DNA from 4 places in the Micromonospora sp. NPDC048905 genome. Region 3 is predicted to be linked to each of the others. Evidence: riboswitches for the same ligand, from Rfam matches in the RefSeq annotation. Region 3 holds a riboswitch; each other region holds the start of a gene.

Evidence for each region. Region 3 has a riboswitch for cobalamin ahead of AB0C01_RS05295 (CbtB domain-containing protein). Riboswitches for the same ligand answer to the same signal wherever they lie in the genome.
Region 1: linked by a shared signal. The riboswitch ahead of AB0C01_RS12670 (acyl-CoA thioesterase) and the one ahead of AB0C01_RS05295 (CbtB domain-containing protein) in region 3 are both predicted to bind cobalamin.
Region 2: linked by a shared signal. The riboswitch ahead of cobN (cobaltochelatase subunit CobN) and the one ahead of AB0C01_RS05295 (CbtB domain-containing protein) in region 3 are both predicted to bind cobalamin.
Region 4: linked by a shared signal. The riboswitch ahead of bluB (5,6-dimethylbenzimidazole synthase) and the one ahead of AB0C01_RS05295 (CbtB domain-containing protein) in region 3 are both predicted to bind cobalamin.

Annotation. Positions count from the first base shown of each region.
Region 1 covers NZ_JBEZFV010000004.1:281,396-288,456, forward strand. The annotation lists gene AB0C01_RS12640 (hypothetical protein) at 1-206, opposite strand, end outside; gene AB0C01_RS12645 (hypothetical protein) at 328-501, opposite strand; gene AB0C01_RS12650 (winged helix-turn-helix domain-containing protein) at 1,156-1,371, shown strand; gene AB0C01_RS12655 (hypothetical protein) at 1,509-1,892, shown strand; gene AB0C01_RS12660 (DinB family protein) at 2,003-2,542, opposite strand; gene AB0C01_RS12665 (zinc-dependent alcohol dehydrogenase family protein) at 3,105-4,097, opposite strand; gene AB0C01_RS12670 (acyl-CoA thioesterase) at 4,193-4,705, opposite strand; cobalamin riboswitch at 4,836-5,051, opposite strand; gene AB0C01_RS12675 (copper resistance protein CopC) at 5,182-7,061, shown strand, end outside.
Region 2 covers NZ_JBEZFV010000011.1:163,728-170,788, forward strand. The annotation lists gene AB0C01_RS26120 (RNA polymerase sigma factor) at 1-303, opposite strand, end outside; gene AB0C01_RS26125 (hypothetical protein) at 423-758, shown strand; gene AB0C01_RS26130 (inositol monophosphatase family protein) at 975-1,814, opposite strand; gene AB0C01_RS26135 (DUF5919 domain-containing protein) at 1,811-2,158, opposite strand; cobalamin riboswitch at 2,880-3,009, shown strand; gene cobN (cobaltochelatase subunit CobN) at 3,340-7,008, shown strand.
Region 3 covers NZ_JBEZFV010000002.1:71,327-78,387, reverse strand. The annotation lists gene AB0C01_RS05315 (acetamidase/formamidase family protein) at 1-411, opposite strand, end outside; gene AB0C01_RS05310 (polysaccharide deacetylase family protein) at 507-1,553, opposite strand; gene AB0C01_RS05305 (histidine phosphatase family protein) at 2,181-2,786, opposite strand; gene AB0C01_RS05300 (CbtA family protein) at 2,783-3,553, opposite strand; gene AB0C01_RS05295 (CbtB domain-containing protein) at 3,544-3,747, opposite strand; cobalamin riboswitch at 3,782-3,932, opposite strand; gene AB0C01_RS05290 (amidohydrolase family protein) at 4,172-5,050, shown strand; gene AB0C01_RS05285 (ABC transporter permease) at 5,370-6,377, shown strand; gene AB0C01_RS05280 (ABC transporter substrate-binding protein) at 6,418-7,061, shown strand, end outside.
Region 4 covers NZ_JBEZFV010000001.1:902,174-909,234, forward strand. The annotation lists gene AB0C01_RS04295 (sigma-70 family RNA polymerase sigma factor) at 1-139, opposite strand, end outside; gene AB0C01_RS04300 (bifunctional 5,10-methylenetetrahydrofolate dehydrogenase/5,10-methenyltetrahydrofolate cyclohydrolase) at 359-1,258, shown strand; gene AB0C01_RS04305 (alpha/beta hydrolase) at 1,579-2,280, shown strand; cobalamin riboswitch at 2,376-2,576, shown strand; gene bluB (5,6-dimethylbenzimidazole synthase) at 2,605-3,231, shown strand; gene AB0C01_RS04315 (vitamin B12-dependent ribonucleotide reductase) at 3,287-6,184, opposite strand; gene nrdR (transcriptional regulator NrdR) at 6,217-6,717, opposite strand.

The DNA.
Region 1 (7,061 bases), on a different contig from region 3:
CACGGAGATATCGCATCCCGCCACAAGGCGCGCAAAACCATGAACCGAGCCAGCTGCGGAATGTTCTCGCTGACCTCCGACCTTGCCCACCCCTCCGGGTCTTGGGCTCCAAGCTCCTTGAACCTCTCCGCCAGCGATAACGCAGAATCGCGGACATCTGGCGGTAGAGTCGCCAACCACTCATCCCACGTCGGCCAGGAGATCACCGCCTGATCATGCCCTTGCCTCGTCCGCTGGCCAACCCAGCGCTTGATGTCCCTGAATGGCGCGCTGCTCGGCTAGGTTCGGCTGACCCGGTTGCTCTGATTCGCTGCTGCACAGCTGGCGTCAGACGAGGCGTTGGATGCGAACCTTCGGGCGCTCGTTCCTGAGGTGGCCGTGCTTGTGCTGACGCACCTGCTCGTCCCAGACCTCCTGGTCGTAGTCCGGGTCCGGCGGGATCCACCTGCGCGAGCCGTCGTTGTAGTGGAACTTCTCGTCACCCGGCCGCAGGATGCTCATCGGGTCCAACCGAGGAATCGGTAGTGCAGGAGTCCGGCGGGAACGTGGGCCAGATCCTGCGTCGCGTCGACGAACTGACCCGCCAGGTAGAGGACCAGTGAGACCGGGGCTCGGTCGTACTCCGCTCGCAACTCTTGACGCCGGGTCTGGCATGGCCACTCCCAAGCACAGCCACCGCACGTCCAGGCCGGCCTGATCGGGTGGTGAGTGGTCACTGCGGGCCGTCCTGGCTGGGCCAGTGGCCGCGGTTGATCGGGATGCGATGCCGGCTTCGGCATGGCAGCGCGCCTCCGCAGCGGCAAATGCGCCGCCAGCGTCGCCAGGACCAGACGGGCCGGTGACGGCGAGCGAGCGTCAGCGCCACCGCCAGCACGTACTCGTCGTACGAAACTCGCTTCACCGGCTCGCCTCGCCTGCTCGCGCCAGGATCTGCCCTGCCCTTGTCGAAGGGAGCACTGCCGTCTCCTTATACCGGAGCGATCTGGAGGCGTGGATGCCCGAGCGCGGGGGACGCGCCGGACATCCACGCCGGCGAGGACGGCCCACAGCGCCAACCGAGGGAATCGACCTCCTCGGCAACCTCCCACAGGTACCGTTGGGTAGTCAAGGGCTGACGTAGGTGGTCTACTCGTGTTGCCAACCGAGGAGAGCCACGTGCCACCGCGTTACCGCTACGAACAGATCGCCGACGACCTCGCCGAACGCATCAAGGCCGGCGAGTTCCAGCCCGGCTCCAAGCTGCCGAGTCGGCGAGAGCTGATTGAGCACTACGGGGTTACCGAGCCGGTGATCGACCGCGCAATGCAGGTACTACGGATCAAAGGAATGACCGAAACACTTCCCGGTGTTGGCGTCTTCGTCGCCGAGTGAATCTCTCCCTAGGTGCCTGTAACCTCGGGCAATGTTCCGTCTTTCTCCGGCTGAGCCCCTCCCCGTCTGACCCGGTTGCTGTCGACAGCAACCGGGCTCGCATTTTGCATAAACGGGGGGCCGGTTAACCTCCGAGGGTGCGACACCTCAGCAGGTCGTTCCTCCTCGGCGCGCTGCACCGCAAGAAGGGGGCCGAGCAGTTCCTCGGACCCGTCGTGATTGCGGGCGTCGAAGGCATCCGCTGGGTGTCCATCTGGCCCTGGAAAGAGGGCTACAACGTGTCCATCCAGAACGTGCAGGACCTGGACGACGAGAGCCGCCGGGACCTGTCGGTGTTCCCGTCGCTGGACCCAGACGGCGAGGACGACCCAGGGCCTGGCCGCTTGATCGGTCACGTTGAAGACCCGGCCGAAGCGCTGGAATTAGCACAGCGAGCGACCGGGGCGTCGCCGGATCGCTGGGTCAACCACGGGGTTGCCGGGGAGGACTACGCGGACTTCGTACGAGCCAGGAACTCCTGAGTCAGACGTTGAAGCGGAACTCAGACGAGCGGTTGCGTGACCTGCGGCGTTCCTCACGGTGAGGTTGCATCCTGACGGCGGTCCTTGTGCTGACCCACCGCCGTGGTGGGTCACAGGCCGGTTCGCCCGTCGATGCACTCGCGTAGGAGGTCGGCGTGGCCAGCGTGCCGCGCGTACTCCTCGATCACGTGGACAAGCACGTCGCGCGTGGCGTGGCTGCCACCGTCGACCAGCACCTCGCGGCCCAGGTCGGCCTCGTCGAGGGCGTCGAGCCATTCGTCCGCCCTGGCGATCTCGGCCTTCCAGGTGGCAAAGGCGTCCTTCACCACCGCTGGGTCGGGGACTGCGCCCCCGAAGTCCCAATCCGGGTCGTCCTCGTGCTGGTAAAGGCACGGTGCGTCGGTACGCCCCTGCAGCACACGCTGGAACCACTGGTTCTCCATCTGCGCCAGATGGCGGACCAGGCCGAGCAAGCTCAGGGTGCTGGGCGGTACCGAGCGTCGGCCGAGCTGCTCGGCGTCCAGTCCGTCGCACTTCATCTCTATGGTCAGGCGGTAGTTGCCGAGGTACTCCCGGTAGGTCGCCTTCTCGCCGACGGGCTGACCGAAGGTCCTGGGGTCTTTCTCGGGGGCGGTCCACAGTTTGCTCACGGCGCCACCAAATCGCGGGCGGATCGCACCAGTCAAGTGAGTTGCGGTGCACCAACTTCGACGGCGCATCGCTGGCGAAGCTTGACACCTTCGTTCCGCAGGAAGCACCGATTGAGCTGCCTCAAAGTCCACCGGAGTTCATGGACGTCCGGACAGAGTCGTCCTGGTCGTCACTCAGACGAACGCCGGATCTTGCGCATGAGCATGGCCCAGACGCCGTACCCGGAGCCGACATTCCCCGTGATTGCGCCGGCAGCAGAGCCCATGAAGAGGGCGTTGGCGCAGTCAGGGCAGACCTTGCGGCCGGTGATTGTCTCTTGAAACGGCTCTTTGACCCGTCGTCTGCAGTCCGGACACTCACGGCTTGACAGGCCCATTGGCTCTCCCCGGTCGGTTATCGAGCAGGGTATCCGGCTGCCACCACCGAATCCGTCGTCACGAGCGCCTTGACGCCTACGAGACGCCAGGGCGCGGCAGCAATGCGACGCAGAAGCTCCAGGGTCAAAGGGCGGCCCGCAGCGGCGCGACGCGCCCTGCAGATCGGAGGGACGGTCCCCGCATCTCAACCGGCGACGTCCACGACAACCTTGCCGTTCGCGGTGCCGCTGGCGACCAGGCGGTGGGCGTCCGTGACCGTGTCGAGCGTGAACGTGCGTGGATCCAGTCGCGGGCGCAACATGCCGGCGTCGGCCAGCGCCGCGACCTCGCGCAGAATGTCGCCCTGGTGTTCGCGGCCCTGCCCGGTCAGCAGCGGCAGCAGAGTGAACACCCCGGAATAGGTCGCTCCCCGGAACGACAGCGGGGCGAGCGAGTGCGACCCCCAGCCCAACGCGCTGACCACGTGGCCGTGATAGGTGCGCACCGCCGCGAACGACGCGTCGAGGGTCGCGCCGCCCACGTTGTCGGCGATGATGTCGAACCCGGCACCGTCGGTGTACCTCTGCACGTACTCCTCGACGCTTGTCGAGGTGTAGTCGATCGCTACCGCGCCCAGGCTCTCGATCAGAGACATGCTCGCCGGCCCGCCCGTGGCGTACGCCGCGGCGCCGCGCGCCTGGGCGAGTTGGACGCTCACGTAACCGACGCCACCGGCGCCGCCGTGCACCAGCACCTTCTGGCCGGCCCGGACCCCGGCCCGGTCGACAAGCCCCTCCCAGGAGGTGATCGCCGCCAGGGGTAACGCGGCGGCCTCCCGCATGGAGAGGGTGTTCGGCTTGCGGGCCAGGAGTCGGGTGTCCACGGCGGCGTACTCGGCAAGCGAACCCTGGAGGTCGCCCACGCCCCCGCACAGCCCGTACACCTCGTCTCCCGGCGCGAGGTCGGTCACCTCCGCACCGACCGCCGCGACGACGCCGGCGAGGTCCAGGCCGAGCACCGCGGGGAGCTGGATGCGTGCGTGCGCGGCCTTTCCCGCCTGGATCTTCGTGTCGAGCGGGTTGACCCCGCTGGCGACGATCCGCACCAGCGCCTGCCCGCGCTCGGGGCTGGGTTGGTCGATCTCCTCGATCGTCAGCGGAACGTCGAACTCCCGCAGCACCGCAGCGCGCATCGCCATCCACACTCTCCGTGATCGGGGCCTCTCGTGGACGCTATCCGACCGGATCGGCGGTGGGGCGGGTTCTCGGACCGGCCACCGTCACAACGGGCGCGTCAGGCGTCGTCGGCGCCGTCGAGCAACGCGCGTCGCAGCGCCAGCCGGTGCTCCCGGCGGATCTCCGCCTCCCGGTACCGTCGCCGGTCCCCGTCGGTCTCCGGCAGCAGCGGCGGCACCGTACGAGGCTGACCGTCGTCGTCGATGGCGACCATGACCAGGTGGGCGGTGGCCACGTCGGTGGGCGGCACCGCCCGGTCCCACCGGTCGGCGGTCACCTTGACGGCGACCTCCATCGAGCTGCGGCCGGCCCAGGTGATCCGGGCATCGACGTGTACGACGTCACCGACCCGCACCGCGCGGAGGAACGCCGTCTCGTCGATGGCAGCGGTCACCGCCGGCCCGTCGGAGTGCCGGGCGGCGACCACACCGGCGACGGAGTCGATGAGGTTGAGGATCCGGCCGCCGTGCACCGTACCCATCAGGTTGGTGTGGTGCTGGTCCATGATCTGCGACAGGGTCAGGTGCGACGCCGACGGCGCTCGGCCGGCGATCGTGGTGGTGTCGTGCACAGCGGTAGTCCGTCCCTCGGGAAACCACACCGCCGGGTCGCGGACACGCGCTGACGAGGACCTGGCCGTGCGCCACACGCACGGCCCGTCACCCGCTCAGCCCACCCGCGAGGCCGCCGGCAGCGCACACGGTTGTGTACGCGGCGCCGGCAGGTCTTCGGACTCGCGGGCCTGACCGGTCGCGCCGGTCCCCTACTGGCCGTCGCTTCCCAGGCCGATGGGCCCAGTGCTGATGACGGCGGTCGTTCCCACTCACCGCTGCGGGGCAGCCCCGGATTTCCACCGGGTTCCCTCTTGCGACGCCCAGCCGGTCACGACGGGGCGAACCAGCGCCGTCGGCAGCATAGCTGGCCAGGGAATGTGTCCACCCGGGGCGTCCCGCTGCGACGGCCCGCGACCTCGTCGTCAACTTTTGTCGTCGGAGGAAGAAGATCGCCACCTCTTGAAAAAAGTCTCGCGAGGGTGAGGATATCCAGATGCGTCGTCTCCCCCAGACTTGCGGGCGGGTGATCTCGGGCCTCCTCGCGTTCCTCCTCGCCTCGGCGGTCGCCCTGCTCGCGTCCGCCCAACCCGCCGCGGCTCACGGGACCCTCGCCGAGTCCACACCGGCGGGCGGCTCCACCGTGCGCGAGCCCTTCACGGCGGTGCGGCTCTACTTCACCGAGAAGGCCGCCGCCAACGCGTTCTTCACGGTCACCGCCCCGGACGGCACCCGGGTCGACGACGGCTGGTCGCAGGGGGAGCCGAAGCCGCTGGAGAAGCCGGTACGGGAGTACTTCCTGGTCAACGGGCAGTTCGAGCCACGGGAGTACACGACGGGGTTCCCCGCGGTGGTGACCGTCGCCCACCTGCCCGCCAAGGGCCAGTATTCGGTGAGCTACCTGTCGGTCGCCTCGGACGGCGACACCGTGCGGGGCACCCTGACCTTCCGCTACGACGGGCGGGTGGCCGCGGCGCCGAAGGGGTGGAGCCCGCCGTCGACCCAACCGGACCCGGCGCTGGTGGCCGCCACCGAGCAGCACAACACGTCCGGGCAGGCCTCGGCGGTGCCGACCACCGCGGACGATCCGTCCAACCCGCCGGCTGCGGCGGCTCCGTCGACCGAGTCCACCGAGGAGAGCGGCTTCGGAACGGTGGCCTTGGCCGGCTGGGCGGTGGTGGTCGCGGCGGCCGGGGCGGTGGCCGCGTACATCTTCTGGCGTCGCCGATCGGCTTCCACCCGCAGACCCACCGGCCGGGGCCGCACCTCGCCGGCGACCTCCGGTCGACGCGGCGGCGGTGCCCGTCCCACGAACAAGGCCGGCACTGGCCCGGCCACCGGCGGCAAGACCATCGGCGGTGGCAAGGCCGACGGTCGCAGGACCGTCGTCGCGCCGGCTCCGGGCGACAAGCGGCGGCCCACCACCGTGCCGGCGGCACGCAAGGGCAACGCGGTCGTCACGGCCCGCACGGGCGTCGCGGTCGATCCGACGCCGACCGATCAAACCGTCGCCGGTACGGACGGCGAGCCCACGGTCGAGCCCGGAGCACGGCCCGACACGGATCTCGCCGCCGCAGCGCCCGGATCCCGGCTGAGCAACACCCACCTTGCGCTGCTCGTCGGCGGGCTGGTGATCGCTCTGCTGGCCGGGTTCGGTCTGGCCCGCATCGGGACCGGCGACGGGAACCCGGCGGACCGCAGCGCCCGGCAGCCCGCGGGCGGTCCGCCCGCCCCGGGCCAGGAGGGCGCCGCGAACGACGGGCACCAACACCCGGCGGGCACCGGGCCGCACACGCATCGCGGTGACGGCGCGACGGGCGAGACGCTGGCGACCGGGACGACGGTCAGCGCCGGCGGCTACACCCTGCAACCACTGGAGCGGTCCCAACCGCCCGGGGTACGCGCGGACTACCGGTTCCGCATCGTCGGGACCGACCGGCAACCGGCGACCCGCTTCGCGGTCGTCCACGACAAGCCGTTGCACCTGATCGTGGTCGGCCGTGACCTGTCCGGCTACCAGCACCTGCACCCGACGATGGCGGCCGACGGCACCTGGAGCGTCCCCCTGACACTGGCCCGGCCCGGCGGCTACCGCGTCTACGCCGACTTCTCCGTCACCGCGCCCAACGACACGCAGATTCCGCTCGTGCTGGGCGTCGACCACACCGTGCCCGGCGCGCACACCCCGACCGCGTTGCCACCGGTGCAGGCCCAGGCGAAGGCCGGGCCGTACGCGGTGTCGATGACCGGAACCCCGACGGTGGGGGTGACGGCGCCGATGCACTTCAAGGTCAGCGCCGACCCGACCGTGCCCGTGCAGTTGGAGCCGTACCTGGGCGCGTACGGGCACCTGGTCGTCGTCCGCGAGGGCGACCT
Region 2 (7,061 bases), on a different contig from region 3:
GACGAGGCCGTCGCGGCGGCCGCGCGACCGGTGCAGGTTGCGGGTCTCGTTGGCGACGATCGCGAGCAACCAGGACCGGAAGGACGACTCGCCCCGATAACGGGACAACTTGCGGTACGCCTTCACGAACGCCTCCTGGATGACGTCCTCGGAGTCCGAGCCCGCCCCGAGCAGCGACGCCGTCCGGTACGCGGACGCGGTGTGCCGGGCGACCAGGAGGTCGTACGCCTCCAGGTCACCGGAGCGAGCGCGGGTGACGAGCGCCTCGTCGTCCAGGGGAACCTCCGTTCGGGTCACACTCATGACACCGCCCACGCGTGGCGGGTTCCACCCCCGTCGGATCAGCTGTCTCCCACCCGGCGTGCAGCGTATTGCCAGGATTCGGTGCTGCACTGGAGGGGCGTCGAGGGAAGGGGTGGGGCATGAGCTGGTTCAGTCGCCGGTCACGGGGCGCCGAGGCGACCCCGACGAAGCTGGACCGGGAGGCGACCCGGGACGACCTCGCCGCGCTGGAGGCGTTCGTCACGAGCCGGCGCGGGGTGGAGTTCTACCTGGAGCCGGAGACCACCGCGACGGACACCACGGTGGTGGCGATCGCCCACGACGGGGAGTGGATCCGCCGCCGTACCGGCACCCCCCGCGCGGCCGGGTCCATCGCCCGCAAGCACGCGGTGCCGCTGTACGAGGCGGGCCGCACCGGCTACCCGGAACGGATGCGGACCTGGAGCCGCGCCCACCCGGAACGCCACGCCCGCTGAGGCGAAACGTCCACGAATCATGCTGCCGAGCGACCCGATATCGGGGTCGATCATGGAGGTGTGGTGCCTAGTTTGGCCACGAAAGGCTGCTTTGTCGCCCACCACAACCCCATGATCGACAAGGCGGGACTGCGACCAGGTGGTGTCCCGACGTTGGAGCCGTTGTTGCCCGTGCACTCTCGTCGTGTGAGCGGTGGCGTGATCACCGGCAGGTGATCAATGGGGATCCGCTGGGTGAGGCGGAAGACCAGTCATGCCTTCCGCACATGCGAGTGATCGCTGAACGAGCGTGAGGACGGGCGGTAGGAGCAGATCGTTGCCGCCGATCGTGGCGACAGCGTGTGCGCTGTGGGGCGTGCCGTCGACGTCGACGACGAGCGCACCGGCCTCTCGGGCGATCACGACGCCCGCGACGGTGTCCCAGGGCTTGTTGTTGAGCATGATGAACGCGTCGATCCTGCCCTGCGCCAACCAGGCGAGGTCGATCGCGGCCGAACCGTGCATGCGGATCCGTTGGACGTGCCGGGTGAGCTGCTCGGTGATGGCGAGTCTCTCGGCGTTCTTCCGGCTGGCGTCGGCACCGACCGCGTAGTCGCCGATGGCGACGACGGCGTCCCGGAGATCGGTGACCTGGCTGGCGCAGATGCGTCGGTTGTCGGCATAGGCGCCGTGCCCCTGAACGGCGTGGTAGCGGGTGCCGAGGAACGGCAGGTCGATGACGCCGAGGACGGCGTCTGTGCCGTGCAGGAGGCCGAGGGAGATCGCGCACAGGGGTGAGCCGTGGACGAAGTTGACGGTGCCGTCGACGGGGTCGAGTGCCCAGGTCAGTGCGCCGGTGTCGCCGCTGCCGCCATACTCCTCGCCGAGGAAACCGATGTCCGGCGCCGTGGCGGCCAGATGCTCGCGGACCGCTCGCTCGATGGCGTAGTCCACCTCGGACGCCATGTCACGGTCACCCTTGAAGGTCAGCGCGCCGGGCTGGAGCGTCCGCATCAGGTCGTGTGCCAGGTCGACGGCCTCCTGTGCGAGGGGGAGGAGGCGGGCGTGGTCAGTCATAGCTGGCGGCTGCGCTCCCAGAGTGAGGTGAACATCTCGTCGAATATCGGGTAGAGGCCGGAGGGACTCGTGTCGCGTTCGATGACCATCGTCGGGCAGTCGACGCCCCGCATCCGCGGTAGGTAGTGCTGGACGACGCAGAGTCGGTCATCGATCAGAAGCACGTTGGCGCGAATGGACTCGTCGTAGACGCCGATGGCCAGGTGGTCTCGGACACCTGCGGGGAGCCGGTCACGAATGCGGCGGGCCAGGTTCTGGATGTTGAGTTCGGTGAGCGCGCTGAGGTGTCCGTCCGGATAGTCGTCCTCACGCTCCTGCCGCCTGATCGCCTCAGCCGGCTGGATCGAGGAACAGGCAACGGAGGCGCGTGCCGGCGCCGAGGAGCTTCAGTTCGAACGCTCACGCGCGGCTCCCTTCCCGCACCGGGGATGAGGGTCAGCATATCCAGCGATCTGATGGCGGTGCCGGGACGACATCCGGAGGGTGGATGGAAGTTATCCGCCGAGGGATCACCCACTGTGATGGATGGCGGCGGTTGCGGTGAGCAGGGTCGTGGTGTGAGTCTTCGGTCCCATCCGCACCTGCCATGCGACCCGCCTGGCTGTGCCGCAACTGTGCCGCCGCGTGGCCGTGCTCCCGAGCCCAACTCGATCTCGTCGCCGAGTTCTATGGCCACTCGCTGCCGCTCGCCCTCTACCTGACTTCTTGCATGAACGAGGCAATCCACGACTTGTACAGCATCGGCGGTCGCCCCGACCTTGCCAGAATGCACGTCCGTTTTCTCGGCTGGCTGTCGCTGACCCGCCGGCCACGCCGCGAGGCGCACGAGTAATCCAGGGCGGACCGCGTCGGTGCTGAATCGTCTACGGCATCAGCTACAACGGGAGTCATACCGACACTCGGTTCCCTCCGCCACCGGCCAACCAGCTCGCCGTCTTGTGCGTCGGGCAACCCCGCGCACCTATATTTTCCCAGGTCAATGTGATGAGCGCGGCCGGGCGGTGCCAGGGCCGGCGTTGACCGGCGGCGGAGGGGTGTGGCAGCATTCGCGGCCTGACGGCAGTGAAGGAAGTCGGTGCGATTCCGACGCGGTCCCGCCACTGTCACCGGGGAGCGATCCCCCCTCGTGAGTCACGACCGTGTGTCTGCGGTTGGAAGGCCGGGGGAGAGCGTCGATCCGGAAGCCAGGATACTTCGGCCGTCGGGATGTACCCCAGGGCGTGGACACCCGAGGAGGACCCGATGACGCACAGCGTCTCATCCATTGACGATCATCGTCATGAGCCGTTTGGCGGGCACTGCACCGCGCCCACAACCGGCCGGCCCCGCACGTCCCGGCCCGGCCGTCGCGGCGTGCGCCAGACCGCTGGCTTCCGGTACCGCTGACCTGGGCGTCCGGCGCTGACCGGCCCCGACGTCCGCGTCGCTGAGCCCGGCCGAGCCGTCGTACCGGCTGACGCCGCACCCACCCGCTTCGTCCAGGTCGCCTCCGTAGCGGCCAGGGCGTCACTCTCCGGAGCCCGCCGTGCGCATCCTGCTGCTCTCCACCGCCGACACCGACCTGCTGGCCGCCCGCGCCAGCGGCGCCGACTACCGGCTCGCCAACCCCGCGCGGGTCGCCGCCGACGAGGTGCCCGCCCTGCTCGACGGGGTCGACCTCGTCGTCGTACGCCTGCTCGGCGGTCGGCAGGCGTGGCCGGACGGCCTCGCCGCGGTGCTCGCCACCGGTGTGCCGACGGTCGTGCTCGGCGGCGAGGCGCTGCCCGACGCGGAGCTGATGGCCATCTCCACAGTGCCGTCCGGGGTCGTCACCCAGGCGTTGGCGTACCTCGTCGAGGGTGGGCCGGACAACCTGGGGCAGCTCGCCCGGTTCCTCTCCGACACGGTGCTGCTCACCGGCGAGGGGTTCGCCCCGCCCGCGCCCACCCCCGCGTACGGCGTGCACGGCGAACACCCGACCGACCCGCTGCGGCCCACCGTGGGGATCGTCTTCTACCGGGCGCACGCCCTCGCCGGCAACACCGAATTCGTCGACGTCCTCGCGGACGCGGTCCACAACGCCGGCGGCAACCCGTTGCCGATCTTCTGCGGCTCGCTGCGAGGGCTGACCACCGGCGCGGGACCGCTCGGGCTGTTCGCCCGCTGCGACGCGCTGCTGGTCACCGTGCTGGCCGCCGGTGGCGCGGTCGCCGCGGACGCCTCCGGGGGCGGCGACGAGGACGCCTGGGACGTCGGCGCCCTGGCCGCCCTGGACGTGCCGATCATCCAGGCGCTCTGCCTGACCAGCACCCGCGAGCAGTGGGCCGGCAGCGACGCGGGGCTGTCCCCGTTGGACGCGGCGATGCAGGTGGCCATCCCCGAGTTCGACGGCCGGATCGTCAGCGTGCCGTTCTCGTTCAAGCAGATCGACGCCGACGGCCTCTCGGTCTACGCGGCCGACGCCGACCGGGCCGCCCGGGTCGCCGGGATCGCCGTGCGCCACGCCCGGCTGCGGTACGTCCCCAACGCCGACAAGCGGGTCGCCGTGGTGCTCAGCTCGTACCCCACCAAGCACTCCCGGGTCGGCAACGCCGTCGGGCTGGACACCCCGGTCTCGGCGGTCCGACTGCTCGCCGCGTTCGCCGAGGCCGGCTACCACCTGGGCGACGCGCCGGTGCCCGACGACGGCGACGCTCTGATCCACGCGCTGATCGCCGCCGGTGGTCACGACGTGGAGTGGCTCACCCCGGAGCAGTTGGCCGCCGCCGAGGCCCGGATCCCGGGGCAGACCTACCGGCGGTGGTTCGACCAGGTGCCGTCCGAGCTGCGGGAACGGATGCGGGAACACTGGGGTGAGCCGCCCGGCCAGCTCTACACCGAGGGCGGGGACATCGTGCTCGCCGGGCTGCGCTTCGGCAACGTGGTGCTGCTGATCCAACCGCCGCGCGGCTTCGGGGAGAACCCGATCGCCATCTACCACGACCCGGACCTGCCGCCGAGTCACCACTACCTGGCCGCGTACCGCTGGCTGGCCGCCCCGGTCGCCGACGGCGGCTTCGGCGCGGACGCCGTGGTGCACCTGGGCAAGCACGGCACCCTGGAGTGGCTGCCCGGCAAGCGCCTCGGCCTGGCCGCCGACTGCGCCCCCGACGCGGTCCTCGGTGACCTGCCGCTGGTCTACCCGTTCATCGTCAACGACCCCGGCGAGGGCACCCAGGCCAAACGTCGCGCGCACGCCGTGGTCATCGACCACCTGGTGCCGCCGATGGCCCGCGCCGAAACCTACGGCGACCTGGCCAAACTGGAGCAACTGCTCGACGAGTACGCCACCGTGCAGGCCCTCGACCCGGCGAAGGTGCCCACCGTGCGGGCGCAGATCTGGGACCTCGTCCGCGCGGCGGAGCTGCACCACGACCTGCACGCCGAGGCGATGCCCGACGCGGATGACTTCGACGAGTTCGTGCTGCACCTCGACGGGTACCTCTGCGAGATCAAGGACGTGCAGATCCGCGACGGGCTGCACATCCTCGCCGACGCGCCCACCGGTGAGCCCCGGGTCAACCTGGTCCTCGCGGTGCTGCGCGCCCCGCAGATCTGGGGTGGCGCCCGCTCCCTGCCCGGCCTGCGGCAGGCGCTCGCCGTCGCGTACTCCCTCGACGAGCAGGAGCTGCTCGCGGCACCGGGCGAACGACTGGCGGTGCCCACGGCGCTGACCGACGTGGTGGACGGGCCGGCCGGCACCGCCGCCGACGCGGTCGACCTGATCGAGGCCCTCGCCCGGCGGTTGGTTATCGGGATGGAGACGCTCGGCTGGGACGCCGAGGCCGTCGACGCGGTGGTTGTCGAGGTGACCGGCCAGTCGATCCCGGACGTCGCCGCTGTGCTGCACTTCGCCGCCACCGAGCTGGTGCCCCGGCTGGACCGGACCACCGACGAGCTGACCAATACTCTCGGCGCGCTCGACGGCCGGTTCGTGCCGCCCGGCCCGTCCGGTTCACCCACCCGGGGCCTGGTCAACGTGCTGCCCACCGGCCGCAACTTCTACTCCGTCGACCCCAAGGCCATTCCCAGCCGCAACGCCTGGGACGTCGGGGTGGCCCTCGCCGACTCGCTGCTGGCCCGGCACCTCGCCGACACCGGGTCGTACCCCCGCTCGGTGGGTCTGACCGTGTGGGGCACCAGCGCGATGCGCACCCAGGGCGACGACATCGCCGAGGTGCTCGCGCTGCTGGGCTGCCGGCCGGTGTGGGACGACCGGTCGCGGCGGGTCACCGGCATCGAGGTGGTGCCGACCGCCGAGCTGGGCCGGCCGCGTGTCGACGTGACCGTGCGCATCTCGGGGTTCTTCCGCGACGCGTTCCCGCACGTGGTGGCGCTGCTCGACGATGCCGTGCGGCGGGTCGCCGCCCTGGACGAGCCGGACGAGGACAACTACCTGCGGGCGCACGTCGCCGCGGACCTCGCCGAGCACGGTGACGAGCGGCGGGCCACCGCCCGCATCTTCGGTTCCAAGCCGGGGGCGTACGGCGCGGGCCTGCTGCCCCTGATCGACGCCCGGACCTGGCGCAGCGACGCCGACCTGGCCGAGGTGTACGCGGTGTGGGGCGGCTACGCCTACGGCCGGGGCCTGGACGGGCGGGAGGCGCGCGCCGACATGGAACGCTCCTTCGCCCGGATCGCGGTGGCGGTGAAGAACCAGGACACCCGCGAGCACGACATCGTCGACTCCGACGACTACTTCCAGTACCACGGCGGGATGGTGGCGATGGTCCGGCACCTCACCGGCACGTCACCGCAGGCGTACGTGGGTGACTCGGCGATGCCGCACGACGTGCGCACCCGCACGCTGGGCGAGGAGACCCGGCGGGTGTTCCGCGCCCGGGTGGTCAACCCGAAGTGGATCGCGGCGATGCGCCGGCACGGCTACAAGGGCGCGTTCGAGCTGGCCGCCACCGTGGACTACCTGTTCGGCTACGACGCCACCGCCGGCGTGGTCGACGACTGGATGTACGAGCACCTGGCCGCCGCGTACCTGTTCGACGACACCACCCGGCAGTTCCTGGAGCAGTCCAACCCGTGGGCGCTGCGCGGCATCACCGAGCGCCTGTTGGAGGCCGCCGACCGGGGGCTGTGGGCCAAACCCGAGCCGGCCACCCTGGACCGGCTGCGCGACACGTACCTGGCCAGCGAGGGCGACCTGGAGGACCGGGTGTGAGCGCGAGGAGCGAGCCGGTTCTGCGAGCCCCGCAGTCGCGAACGAAAGAAGGC
Region 3 (7,061 bases):
GTGGCCGTGCTGGTTGCGGCCGGTCATCGTCACAGGGTCCAGGTCCCAGGAATGCACCACACCTTCCTGCTCGATGCCGTACCGCCGGTTGAAGCCGCTGGGCCAGCCGCCGGCCACGGTGGTGCCCCAGGTGGCCGGGACGACCGCGTCGATGCGTACCGCAAGGGTCTGACCGGCGCGGGCGCCGCGGACGGCGACCGGACCGATCAGCGCGTGCCCGTGGTCGGCTCGGTGCTGCGGCGCCCGGGGCCGGTCCCGGTTGTTCCCGCCGGGATACGGGCCGGCCGACCACCAGCAGTCCAGGGTGCGGTAGGTGACGGTGTCGCCGGGGTCGATGGTGAGCACGGGGGCGAAATCGGGGGAGAAGTGGCCGTGCAGGGTGTCGTCCCCGGGCGTGAGGGTGTGTCGCATCAATGCATGCTAGTGACACCTGACCCGCGCTGCGGGGTGCGCCTGTGCGGCGGGTGCCGCGGCACCCGCCGCACGGCGAGGCGGTCCGAGTGGGGTCAGCCTGCGGTGCAGGAGCGGATCTGCGGACGGGCGCTGCTGTTGCCGTTGGTCATCGTGGTGAAGCCGAAGGTGTTGCCGCTGCCGTTGGACCGCATGGTCATGACGGTGCCGCTGCTGTCCCAGGTGGCGGTGCCGTTCCAGATGGTGGAGACGCGCTGCGGTGCGGTGATGGCCACCACCACGGTCCACGTGCTGGCGCCGCTGACCGTCACCGACGTGTTGTACCGGTCGCCCCAGACGTTGGGGGTCGTCGCCGTCGCGGTGCAGCTGCCGTTGCCGGGCGGTGGGGTCCCCGTGCCGGGCGGCGGGGTGCCGGTGCTCGGCGGCGGGGTCGTGCCGTCGGGCGCGACCGCCCGACCGGTGGACGGCGAGATCATGCCGGGGCACAGGTTGCGGCTGGTCAGATTGGCCATGATCTGGGGAATCGCGTCGCGGGTGTTCTGGATCCCGTCGTGCATGAGGATGACCTGACCCGCCTGGAGGCGGCTCGCGTTGGACACGATCTGGCTGACGCTCGCGCCGTTCCAGTCCTGTGAGTCCACGTCCCAGATCACCTGGCGCATGCCGAGCGACGACGCGACCGACTGGAGGGTCGAGTTGGTCTCCCCGTACGGAGGCCGGAACAACTGCGGGCGGACGCCGGTGGCCGACTGGATCGCCGAGCTGGTCTGGGACAGGTCGGACTGCATCTGGGACTGGCTCATCGAGGTCATGTGGGCGTGGTTCCAGCTGTGGTTGGCGACCCACATGCCGGCGGACACCTGCGCCTGCGCCGCCGACCGGTTGTTCTGGACGTTCTGCCCGACGTTGAACATGGTGGCCCGTACGCCGTTGCTGCGCAGCACGTTGAGCAGCGCGCCGGTACCGCCGGTCGGTCCGTCGTCGAAGGTGAGGCCGACGTAGCCGTTGCAGGTGGCGGCACTCGACGGGGCCGAGGTGGCGGCGAGGACGACGCCGCACATCGCGGCGGCGGTGGTGAGGGCGGCCAGTGCCGCGCGCAACCGCCTCGACCGCGGGGCCGTGCTGGGGGAGACCTTGCTCATCTGATGCCCCTTCTCGCCGGCCGGACGCGCCCGGAACGCGGGCGGCACGGTCCGGTCAGGTGTGGGTGAGTGGGGAGGCCAAGCCGCATTCGTCGTGAAGCCGATTGCATTGACCTCGATGGATCGGAGTATTACAGCGGGATTTCCGATGCGTCAACAAGTTCCGGAAATGCTCCGGAACCGGTCAACGACAGCGTTCGGGATCGATCCCATGTTCATCGGGCGGTAACGGCCGGGGCACGTCGTGCGTAGCCACAATGGATCATTCCGGCGGATGCGTTGCCACCCGGAATGATCCGGAAGGGAGGCCGGAAGTATCGGTGGTCCCTGATCGGTCTCGCCCCGCCGTGATCGACTCGGCTTTCTGAGCCTCGGTGTGTCGCGCCAACCCGGACACCGCGACTTTCTGAAGACCGAGTTGATCACAGCGCTCCACGGCGCACGGCGCGGCACGGCGCACGGCGCGGCACGGCGCACGGCGCGGCACGGCGCACGGCGCGGCACGGCGCACGGCGCGGCACGGCGCACGGCGCGGCCGTCGGCGTTCGGACATTGATCGGCTCGGTGTGACGGGAGTCGGGGCATCGAGACACCGTGGATGCCCCGACTTCCGCTGACGCGAGTGGGTCATGCCGGGGAGTGGGCGCGCGGCGCGCCCAGTCGGAGCTGCCAGCGTGCCCCCCGACCGGTGAGCCGGACGATCGCCAGCGGCTCCACGTCCACCTGCCGGTAGGTCGCCAACGGCAGGTCGAGGGCGTGCACGACCGCGACCCGGATCACCAGCGGGTGGGTGATCGCGGTGATCCGCCGACCGATGCTCCGTTGCCCGTCCAGCCAGTGACCGACCCGGTCCCGTACCGCGGCGACGGACTCGCCGCCGTGCGGCGCGCAGTCCGGTGCGGCCAGCCACTCGTGCAGTGCCTGCGGCTGCTCGACGGCGATCTCCTCGAATGCCCGCCCGGTCCAGTCGCCGTAGTCACAGTCGGCCAACGCCGGTTCGATGGTGGGGTGCAGGCCGAGGGCGTCGGCGGTCTGGGTGGCCGCCGCCGCCGGACTCGACAGGCAGGCGTCGCCGGCACTCAGGTGCCCGCGCCGGTCCTGGCCGGCGTCGGCCAGGGCGCGGACGGCACGCAGGCCGCCCTCGTCCAGGCCGTCGTCGGGCCCACCGAAGCGGGCCCGACGCAGGGCGACGGTGTGACCGTGGGCGACCAGCCGGAGGCTGGTGGCGGTCACCTGCTCGGCAGCGCCGTGGCGGTCCGGCGACGCAGCTCGTGGTGCATCAGGGCCGCGAACACCAGGCCGATCCCGGTCCACAGCACCACCTGCGTGCCGAGCGAGGCCAGCCGGAAGTCCCACAGCAGGGCCGCCGGGAAGTCCGCCGGGACCTCCTGGAAGGAGGGCATCACCACGTAGGACACCACGGCGACCAGCAGGAACCCGCCAGCGGCCGCGGCCGCGCGCTGCCACAGCGGCGCCGTGCTGCCGACCGCGCGATAACCGAGGGAGCCGGCCCACACCGCCACCAGACCGAGCACCACCATCAGCAGGTAGGTGACGGTGCGCTGGTTGATGGTGGCCGGGTCGCCGACGGCCGGCGGATTCGCCGGATATTTCACGAACGGCACGATCACCGCGCCGAGCAGCGCCGCGCCGGCCAGCAGCAGTCCGGAGCGGCCGTCGTCGTAGGTCCGTCGCCGGCGGGACAGCAGGACGTACGCGGTGGCCAGCAGGCCGCCCATCGCGGCGCCGAACAGGCCGGTGGCCAGGAACAGGCCTCCGCGCTGACCGGTGCGGCTGACCAGGGCGTCCTGGTGGTCGTGCCCGCCGGCCGCGGGCTCGGCGTGCGTCGCCGCCTCCTCGATCGCGATGGCCGCCTCGACGCGCGGTTCGCCGGCGACGTAGGCGAACGCCCCGGCGAGCAGGCCGGCGATCAGGCCGGCGAGCAGGCCGCGGACGAGGACGGTGACGAACGGAGGAGCGGTGGTGGACGTCAGTGGCACGGGACACCCAGCAGGTGCCGGCCGTCGTGCATCAGCTCGTGCAGGTACATCCCGCTGCGCGAGACTGCTCCCTGATCGAAGGCGACGAGGTAGGCCAGCAGGCTGAGCATCACGACGGTGGCCAGCACCGTCCACAACAGACGGGAATCGCCAGCGGGACGGACCAACGGCTGGCTGGACGTGGAAGTAGACATAAGATCACGAACCTCCCCAGGGATGACGCGTCCCCATCGCAAGGCTGCGGACGACCGAGCGTCCTGGCTCGCGGCCCCGTTGAGGCGGGACCGCTTACAGTGGCGCGACCGCGCCGGAATCACACCGGCTTCCCTCGCGTCTCCGCAGATAGTGGGTCGACGGTATCGGTGTCGCCGCAGGTGGTCAACCCGGGACCTGGGCGGCCCAGTAACTCGCAACGAGCTGCGGTATCGACAAGCTTGAATTCTAAAGATATGATGCTTGGTTGCGCCAAAGCATCCGCTCGGCGACCCCGTCGGCGTGCTGTTACCGCTAACATGGTCAAACTGCCGGATCGGTTCCGTAACAACGAGTCGAGCCGGACGTCAGACCAATGACTGGGCGGGGTGGGGGAGAGCACGTGAGCACGCCAGGACATGTCCGATGACGAGCACCGAGGCCGCGTCGGGCCAGGGCATCGTCGACGCGCACCACCATCTGTGGGTCCGGGCCCGGCACCCGCAGCCCTGGATCGATCCGCACACCATGGCCGCGATCGACCACGACTTCACCCCGCTCGATCTCGCTCCGGTGGCCCGAGCCGCCGGAGTCACCCAGACCGTCGTGGTGCAGTCCATCGCGGTCCGGACGGAGACGCCCGAGCTGCTGGGCATCGCGGCTGACGATCCCCTCATCGCCGGGGTCGTCGGCTGGGTCGACCTCGCTGCCGACAACGTCGGCGATCGCCTCAACCGGCTCCGGTCAGCGCGCGGCGGAGAGCGACTGGTGAGTATTCGCGACCTCGTCCAGTCCGAGCCCGACCCGGCGTACCTCGACCGCCCGGACATCCGGCGGGGCATCGCCGCGGTGGGCGCCGCCGGCCTGGCCTTCGATCTGCTGGTACGCGACCACCAGTTGCCGGCGGCCACCCGGCTCGTCCGCGACCTGCCCGAGATGCGGTTCGTCCTGGACCACCTCGGCAAGCCCTCGCTCGGGCACGCCGGCCTCGGCGACTGGCCGCGCGACCTGCGGGCGCTCGCCGCCGAGCCCAACACGACGGCGAAGCTCTCCGGTCTGGTGACCGAGGTGGACGGTCCCTCGTGGACGACGGCCGACCTCCGGCCCGCCGTCGAGCACGCGCTCGACGCATTCGGCCCGGACCGGCTGATGTTCGGCTCGGACTGGCCGGTGTGCCTGCTCGCCTCCTCGTACGCGCGCTGGGTCGAGGCCCTCACCGAACTGCTGGACCCGCTGGGCGACGACGAGCGGGCGGCGATCTGGGGGCGGACGGCCCGTCGGGCGTACCGGCTGGACCCGGCGTGACGCCGCCGCGGCTCGCCGACTGACGGGCCGCACCTCGGGCCGGGCCTGTCGCTGAGCCGCAGGTTGTGCCAGTTTGATCAGACGTATGCCGGGCCTGTGCCGGGTCACCCCGACAACATGCCCGTAAGACCTTGGCAACATGAGTCAATGCGTGGCAAGGTAACGCCTGATCGAGGGAAACATCCGACCTATCTCGACGGGTGTGCGGGCACGAGCCCGCGCACCCCGCCGAGGAGGCGCGGTGGCTCAGAGGTTGCCGGCTCGCCGGGGAATCCCCCGTCGCGCGCCGACGCCACGCTTGGGGAGGTCAGATCCGACGATGAGTACCGTCGAGGCATCCGTCGGCACGCGGCGCGGCGAACTCAGCGACTGGTTCCGCGAACGGATCTCCCACGCCGTCTCCGAGCTGACCGCCGCGACCGCGCTCGTCGTCCTGTTCGTCGCGCTGACCGTCGCCAGTCCCTACTTCCTCACCGCGGACAACCTCTTCAACATCGGAGCGCAGACCGCGGTGATCGCCATCATCGCCACGGCGCAGACGATGGTCATCATCACGAAGGGCATCGACCTGTCCGTCGGATCGGTCGCCGCGCTCGCCGGCGTCGTGGGAGCGATGGTCGTCCGCGACCTCGGCTTCTCGCTCTGGGCGGCGACGGTGGTCGCGATCGGCGTCGGCGCGCTGGCCGGCCTGCTGAACGGGCTGCTGGTGACCGTGGCCCGGATCCCGCCGTTCATCGCGACGCTGGGCACGATGTCCGTGGGCCGCGGCCTCGTCTTCATCATCACCGGTGCGGTCGGCGTCTACGGCCTGCCCCGATCCTTCCAGCTGCTCGGTAACGGGGAGATCCTCGGCATTCCGTTCGCCGTGGTGATCACCGTCCTGGTCGCGGTGGGGGTCGCCTTCCTGCTCTCCCAGACCCGCTTCGGCCAGTACACCTACGCGATGGGCTCCAATCTGGAGGCGGCCCGCCGCTCGGGCATCCGGGTGGGGCGTCACCTGACCGGCGTGTACGTGCTGGCGGGCGTCCTGGTCGGGCTGGGCGGCATGATCGCCGCGTCCCGGGTCAACTCCGGCCAGCCGAACTACGGGATCTCCCTGGAGCTCGACGTCATCGCCGCCGCGGTCATCGGCGGCGCCAGCCTGTTCGGTGGCCAGGGCCGGATCGTCGGGACCATCATCGGCGCGTTCCTCATCGCGCTGGTGCGCAACGGCGCTGTCCTGCTCGACATCAGCATCCACTACCAGCAGGTGATCGTCGGCCTGATCATCTGGGCCGCCGTCTACTTCGACCAGTACCGCCGCCGGCGGCTGGAATCACGGGGTTGACATGCCATTCCGAGGCTCCGAACGAGGAAGGACACACACCATGGCGCACACCACCACCAGCCGGCGGACGCGACGGTCGATCCTGGGTGTACGAGCGGTTCTGGCCGCGGCCGCGGCGACCGCTCTGCTCAGCGCCTGCGGCGGGGTCGAGGTTCGCGACGGCGGCGACGGCGCGACGAAGGACGCGAGCGGGCCGTTGAAGCTCGCCGTCGTGCCGAAGGCCGTCGGTGCCGACTACTGGAACACCGTGAAGGCGGGCGCGGAGTGCGCCGCGCAGCGCGCGGGGGACGTCACCGTCCAGTGGGACGGGGTGACCGCCGAAACCGACGTCGAGGGCCAGGTCAACCTGATCCAGAACTTCGTCACCAAGAAGGTCGACGGCATCGTGTACGCGGCGACGGACTCCAGCGCGCTGGCGCCCGCGACCGACAAGGCGCTCGCCGCGAACATCCCGGTCGCGATGATCGACTCTGGCACCAGCCCGCAGCCGTCGAACGTGCCGCTGTTCGCCACCGACAACCGCGCGTCGGCCACCGAGGCGGCGAAGCTGCTCGCCACCGAACTCGGCCCCGGCAACCACCAGGTGGCGCTCGTCGAGTTCCAGCCGGGATCGCAGACCAACACCGAGCGGGTGGACGGCTTCAAGGCCGGCCTCGCCCAGTATCCCAACCTCAAGCTGGTCGG
Region 4 (7,061 bases), on a different contig from region 3:
CGGCGAGGTGCGGGTCGTCGACCCGCCGCGCCACGAACCGGCCCACCGCCTCCAGGTGCCGCCGGTAGAAGACCTCGAAGGCCACCGGATCGGCCCCGATGCCGGAGATGTCACCTCCCGCTTCGCTGGGCTCACGCACAGGCTGTCCCCTCTCGTCACTCACACCTCTTCTTCGTAAGCCGGACCGCTGGTGTTACCAAACCCCCCGCCCGAGGCGGCACGGGCCGGTCAGCTGGGCAGTCGCCCCGTTGATGCGGCATGATCGAAGCACCGGCGACTGGCGGCACGGGGATGGTGAAACCATCGGGGAGCCTCTCGCGGGCGTCGACCGCCTGGGCGCCTGCGTGGAGAATCCGTCATGACCACGACCAGTGGATCCGCGCAGCACCACACCCCGTCTGGCACGGCTCGGCTCCTGCCGGGCGCACCCGTCGCCGAAGCCGTCCTGGCCGAGACCGCCGCCGCTGCCGCAGCACTCCGCAGCCGCGGGATCACACCGAGCCTCGCCACCATCCTCGTCGGCGACGACGACGCCAGCGCCGGCTACATCGCCATCAAGCAGCGCCAGGCCGCCGCGCTCGGGTTCGCCTCCCCGCACGTGCATCTGCCCGCCACCGCCACCCAGGCCGAACTGCACCAGGCCATTGCCCGCTTCAACAGCGATCCCGCCGTGCACGGACTGCTCGTGCAGTACCCCGTGCCGGGGCATCTGGACTACGACGCGGCGCTGCTGACGATCGACCCGGACAAGGACGTCGACGGCATGCACCCGCTGAACATGGGGCGTCTCGCCGTCGGCCTGCCCGGCCCGCTGCCGTGCACCCCCGCCGGCATCGAAGCCCTCCTGGCGTACCACGAGATCCCCGTCGCCGGTCGTGAGGTCGTCATCCTCGGTCGCGGCGCCACCCTTGGCCGCCCCCTGGCGATGCTGCTCGCCCAGAAGCGTCCGACCGCCAACGCCGCCGTCACCGTCGTCCACACCGGCGTGCCCGACTGGGACCGCTACACCCGCCGCGCCGACATCCTCGTCGCCGCCGCGGGCGTACCCCGGATCGTTCGGCCCGAGCACGTCAAGCCCGGCGCCGTCGTCATCGGCGCCGGCGTCCGCTACGAAGGACGGCGCCTCCTACCGGACGTGGACGAAGCGTGCGCCGAGGTCGCCGGCGCCATCACGCCCCGGGTGGGCGGCGTCGGTCCGACCACCGTCGCGATGCTGTTCCGCAACGCGGTACGCGCGGCCGAGCGCGCGAGCGAGTAGCCCGGCAGGTGCGTCGGGGGAATTGCGGACAACCGCACCGCCACGGGCGCGAGTTTGCTATCCAGCGGCGCTCAGCAAGCAATACGGGAATGAGCTTGGATTCGGCCCGAGCCAGGCAACGTGTTGTTGATCACGAGCACACCGCCGCCGATCGGGCTTGTGGCTCGGCTCATAGTCATCCGCGCCTTGCTACCCAAAAGTAGCGGCATATATTTCCGCTGTCCTCGGTCGAGATGGGGCGCTCCGGTGATGCACGACGGCGTGGTCGACGACGAACTCCAGATCCGATCATTTGAATACATGCGGGCAGGAACATCATCTTGAACAGCATTCCGTCGCTTCTTCTCGTGCACGGTGCCTGGCACGGGCCCTGGGTCTGGCAGTCGCTCATCGAGCAGTTTCCGGATATCGACATCCACACCGTCGCGCTACCCAGTAGCGGCAACGACCCCGCTGCCCTCGGTGACCTCTACGACGACGCTGCCGTGGTCAAAGCCGCCGTCGCCGCCATCGACGGACCGGTCGTGGTCGTCGCCCACTCCTACGGTGGCGCACCAGTCACGGAGGCGCTCGCTGCCGCGGACAACGTACGCCGAATCGTTTATCTCGCCGCTTTCCAGCCGGATGTCGGCGATTCGCTCTTCTCCACCGCCGGCGGCGTTGCTCCGCCGTGGTGGGAGGTTCACGAGCGGACGGACCTGAAGGGCAGGGGTCACATCGAACCGTCGCAGCCCCGAGAGGTCTTCTACAGCGACGTCGATCCGGAAATCGCGGAACAGGCCGTTGCACGACTCGGGCTTCAGTCCTGGGCCTCGACGCAGCAGCCGCTGACCGAGGCCGCGTGGCGCACCATTCCCAGCACCTACCTCATTTGTGCGGCCGACAACGCTCTTCCGCCCTTCGCGCAGGAGCTCATGGCCAAGCGGGCCGAGCGGGTGTTGCGCATGAACTCCTCGCACTCGCCGTTCCTTTCTCAGCCCGCCGAGCTGGCCGCGCTGATCCGGGCGGAACTTTCCGCCTGAGGCAGACGGCGCGGGTAGCGGCCGTCGACCGGCCGGACATGCGACCGGGCGACGGACCGCCACCCCGTAGGCAGGGGCGGCCGCTATGCTGCGCGGTGGCACAAACGTTGCGAGGTGCCCCGCGCGAGTGGGGAGAATCGGGAAGCCGGTGTGAGTCCGGCACGGGCCCGCCGCGGTGACCGGGGAGCTGCCACCCACGCGTACCAGACGCAGCCACTGGCCCTGAGGGGCTGGGAAGGCGGGTGACCAGCGGAGATCCGGGAGTCCGAAGACCGGCCTCGCGTCATCGCCCCGTCAGGGGCGCGAGCGCAGCGGGAGCCTGCCTTGAACAACGGACTCTACGAGACCATCCACCGCCGTCGGGACGTACGTGCCCAGTTCACCGGGGCGCCGATCCCCGCGGAGACGTTGGATCGGATCCTCACAGCGGCGCACGCCGCGCCGAGCGTCGGTCTCTCCCAGCCCTGGGACTTCATCCTGGTCCGCGATCCTGAGCTGCGGCAGGAGTTCCACCGACACGTGGAGCGGGAGCGGGACACCTTCGCGGCCACTCTCGACGGTCCGGCGGCGGAACGCTTCGCCCGGATAAAGATCGACGGTGTACGAGAGTCGACGTTGTCGGTCGTGGTCACGTACGACCCGGAGCGGGGTGGGCCGGCCGTACTCGGCCGTCACGCGATCGCCGACGCCGGCCTCTACTCGGTCTGTCTGGCGATCCAGAACCTGTGGCTGGCCGCAACCGCCGAGCAGCTCGGGGTCGGCTGGGTCTCGTTCTACCGGGAGCCGTTCCTGCGCGACCTGCTCGGCATCCCGGCCACCGTCCGCCCGGTGGCGTGGCTCTGCCTCGGCCCGGTCACCCATCTGGAGGAGACGCCGGACCTGGAGCGGCACGGCTGGCGTCAGCGACGTCCGCTGTCGTCGGTGATCCACCAGGATCGCTGGTCCGAGTGACCCGCACACAAACGAGCCCCGGGCGCGCGAACGCCCGGGGCTCGTCGCTGACGTGTCAGCTACAGCCGCTGGTGGAGCCGCAGCCCTCGCAGACGTAGCAGCTACCGGCGGGGCGCATCTTCGTACCGCAGGTGAAGCAGAGCGGCGCGTCGGCGGCCTTGCCGATCACGGCCTCCAGCAGTTCGGTGCTGGAACCCACGCTCGGAGCCGGCTTGGCGGCGGCCACGTCGGCCATCTCCTGGGCCGGCTGGGCGACGGCCTCCGACTTGGCCGGGGCCTCCACCGGAGCCGAGGACGCCATCGCGGTGAGCTCCGCGCCGGTGACGGCGGCGGCCTCCGCGTCGGCCTCGGCCCGCAACTGGGCGGCCCGCTCCGAGGCGGTGAAGATGCCCAGCTCGGCGCGGCGCTCGTAGGGCAGGAAGTCCAGCGCCAGGCGACGGAAGATGTAGTCCATCACCGAGGCGGCCATCCGCACGTCCGGGTCGTCGGTCATGCCGGCCGGCTCGAAGCGCATGTTGGTGAACTTGCTGACGAACGTCTCCAGCGGCACGCCGTACTGCAGGCCGATGCTGATGGCCACCGAGAAGGCGTCCATCACGCCGGCCAGGGTCGAGCCCTGCTTGGACATCTTCAGGAAGACCTCGCCGAGGCCGTCGTCCGGGTAGGACGACGCGGTGAGGTAGCCCTCGGCGCCACCGACGGAGAAGCTGACCGTCTCGGACGGGCGCTTCTTCGGCAGGCGCTTACGCACCGGCCGGTACTCGATGACCTTCTCCACGGCGGCCGGCGCGGCCTCGACGGCGGCCGGCTCGGTGGCCTTGTTGGACTTGGCCACCGAGAGCGGCTGACCGACCTTGCAGTTGTCCCGGTAGATCGCCAGCGCCTTGAGGCCGAGCTTCCAGCCCTCGAAGTAGATCTTCTCGACGTCCTCGACGGTGGCCGCCTCCGGCATGTTGACCGTCTTGGAGATGGCGCCGGAGACGAACGGCTGGATGGCCGCCATCATCCGCACGTGACCCATCGGGGCGATCGTCCGCTCGCCCATGGCGCAGTCGAAGACCGGGTAGTGCTCCGGCTTGAGGCCCGGGGCGTCCACCACGTGGCCGTGGTCGGCGATGTGCTCGACGATCGCCTCGACCTGCTCCTCGGGGTAACCGAGGCTGCGCAGGGCGCGCGGCACCGTCTGGTTGACGATCTGCATCGAGCCGCCGCCGACCAGCTTCTTGAACTTGACAAGCGCCAGGTCCGGCTCCACGCCGGTCGTGTCGCAGTCCATCATGAAGCCGATCGTGCCCGTCGGGGCGAGGACGCTGGCCTGGGCGTTGCGCCAGCCGAACTTGTCGCCGATCTTGTTGCCCTGGGTCCACTGTTTGGTCGCCTCGCGGACGATCGCGGTGGCCACCGGGCTGGTCGGCTTGATCTCGTCGTTGGCGGCGGCGTGCTTGCGCATGACCCGCTTGTGCGGCTCGGCGTTGCGGGCGTAGCCGTCGTACGGGCCGACGACGCCGGCCAGCTCGGCGGAGCGGCGGTACGCGGTGCCGGTCATCAGGGACGTGATCGACGCGGCGACCGAGCGGCCCTGCTCCGAGTCGTACGGCAGGCCGGTGGCCATCAGCAGGGCGCCGAGGTTGGCGTAGCCGATGCCGAGCTGCCGGTAGGCGCGGGAGGTCTCACCGATCTTCTCGGTCGGGAAGTCCGCGAAGCAGATCGAGATGTCCATCGCGGTGATGACGAACTCGACGGACTTGACGAACTTCTCCACCTCGAAGCCACCGTCGGCGCGGAGGAACTTCATCAGGTTGAGCGAGGCCAGGTTGCACGAGGAGTTGTCCAGGTGCAGGTATTCCGAGCACGGGTTCGACGCGGTGATCCGCCCGGTCTCCGGGCAGGTGTGCCAGTCGTTGATCGTGTCGTCGTACTGCAGGCCCGGGTCGGCGCACTCCCAGGCGGCCTGGGAGATGGTGCGGAACAGCTTCTTGGCGTCGACGGTGTCGATCACCGAGCCGTCCAGCCGGCCACGCAGGTCGAAGCCCTTCTCGTTCTCGACCGCCGACATGAACTCGTCGGAGACCCGGACCGAGTTGTTGGCGTTCTGGTACTGCACGCTGACGATGTCGGAGCCGCCGAGGTCCATGTCGAACCCGGCGTCGCGCAGGGCGCGGATCTTGTGCTCCTCGCGCGCCTTCGTGACCACGAACTCCTCGATGTCCGGGTGGTCCACGTCGATGATGACCATCTTGGCCGCGCGGCGGGTCGCACCGCCGGACTTGATGGTGCCGGCGGAGGCGTCCGCGCCGCGCATGAAGCTGACCGGGCCGGAGGCGGTGCCGCCGGAGGAGAGCAGCTCACGCGACGAGCGGATCCGCGACAGGTTGACCCCGGAGCCGGAGCCGCCCTTGAAGATCAGCCCCTCCTCCTTGTACCAGTCGAGGATCGAGTCCATCGAGTCGTCGACGGCCAGGATGAAGCAGGCGCTGACCTGCTGCGGCGACGGCGTGCCGACGTTGAACCAGACCGGCGAGTTGAAGCTGAACACCTGGTGCAGCAGCATCCAGGTCAGCTCGTGGTCGAAGATCTCGGCGTCCGCCGGGCTGGCGAAGTAGCCGTACTCCTCACCGGCGGTGCGGTAGGTGGTGACCACCCGGTCGATCAGCTGCTTGAGCGACCACTCCCGCTCCGGGGTCCCCACCGCGCCCCGGAAGTACTTGGTGGTCACGATGTTCGCCGCGTTGACGCTCCACGACTGCGGGAACTCGACCCCCCGCTGCTCGAAGTTGATCGAGCCGTCCCGCCAGTTCGTCATCACGACGTCGCGGCGCTCCCACGCCACGTCGTCGTACGGGTGGACCCCCTCGGTCGTCCACACCCGTTCGATCTTCAGCCCCGCGCCTGCCTTGCTCCGTGAACGGCTAGTTGTCACGCCGTCGCCCCCCTCGTCTGCGCGGTCACCCACCGCGCGTCCTGATCTCTCGAAAAACAGTGAAGTCAGTTGGTACGGCCGGCGGCCTCGACCGCGTCGGCCCGGCCCTGCTCCCGGGCTCGCGCCACGGCCCGCAACGTGTCGATCTCGCGCTCGAAGTCGGCGAGCGAGTCGAACGAGCGGTAGACGCTGGCGAACCGCAGGTAGGCGATCTCGTCCAGGTCGCGCAGCGGACCCAGGATCGCCAGGCCCACCTCGTGACTGGGGATCTCGGCGGCCCCCTTGGCCCGGACGGTCTCCTCCACCCGCTGCGCGAGCAGCGCGAGGGAGTCGTCGTCCACCGGCCGGCCCTGGCACGCCTTGCGCACCCCGCCGATGATCTTCGTCCGGCTGAACGGCTCGGTCACCCCGCTGCGCTTGACGACCGCGAGGACCGCCTCCTCGACCGTGGTGAACCGCTTGCCGCACTCCGGGCAGGACCGCCGCCGTCGAATGAGCTGGCCGTCGTCGGCCTCCCGCGAGTCGACCACCCGGGAGTCAGCGTGCCGGCAGTACGGACACCGCATCGCCCACCTCCTTGAAAATGATCAACTGCGACCTGTGCGGAGCACCCCCCGGGCACGGCTCACCGCGACGGTGCCGTCCTCGGACGACGCCCGCCGTGATCGACGTTACGGGAGTGCGGTCGGTAGTCGGACCCAACCTGTGGGCAACTTACGCCCGTGTCACTACTACATCTAGGGGTCGACCGTATGTCGCCGGGGAAGCCGGGTCAAGTTCGCCGGCGTGTCCGGCGCGTCACGGACCATCTGGTCATCCACGACCGCCAGCACGTCCGAAAACCCCAACGTCGAGACCTCTCCCGGGTTACCGACCGGGCGGCCGGATCGGTCCGGAAAACGGCCGAGGA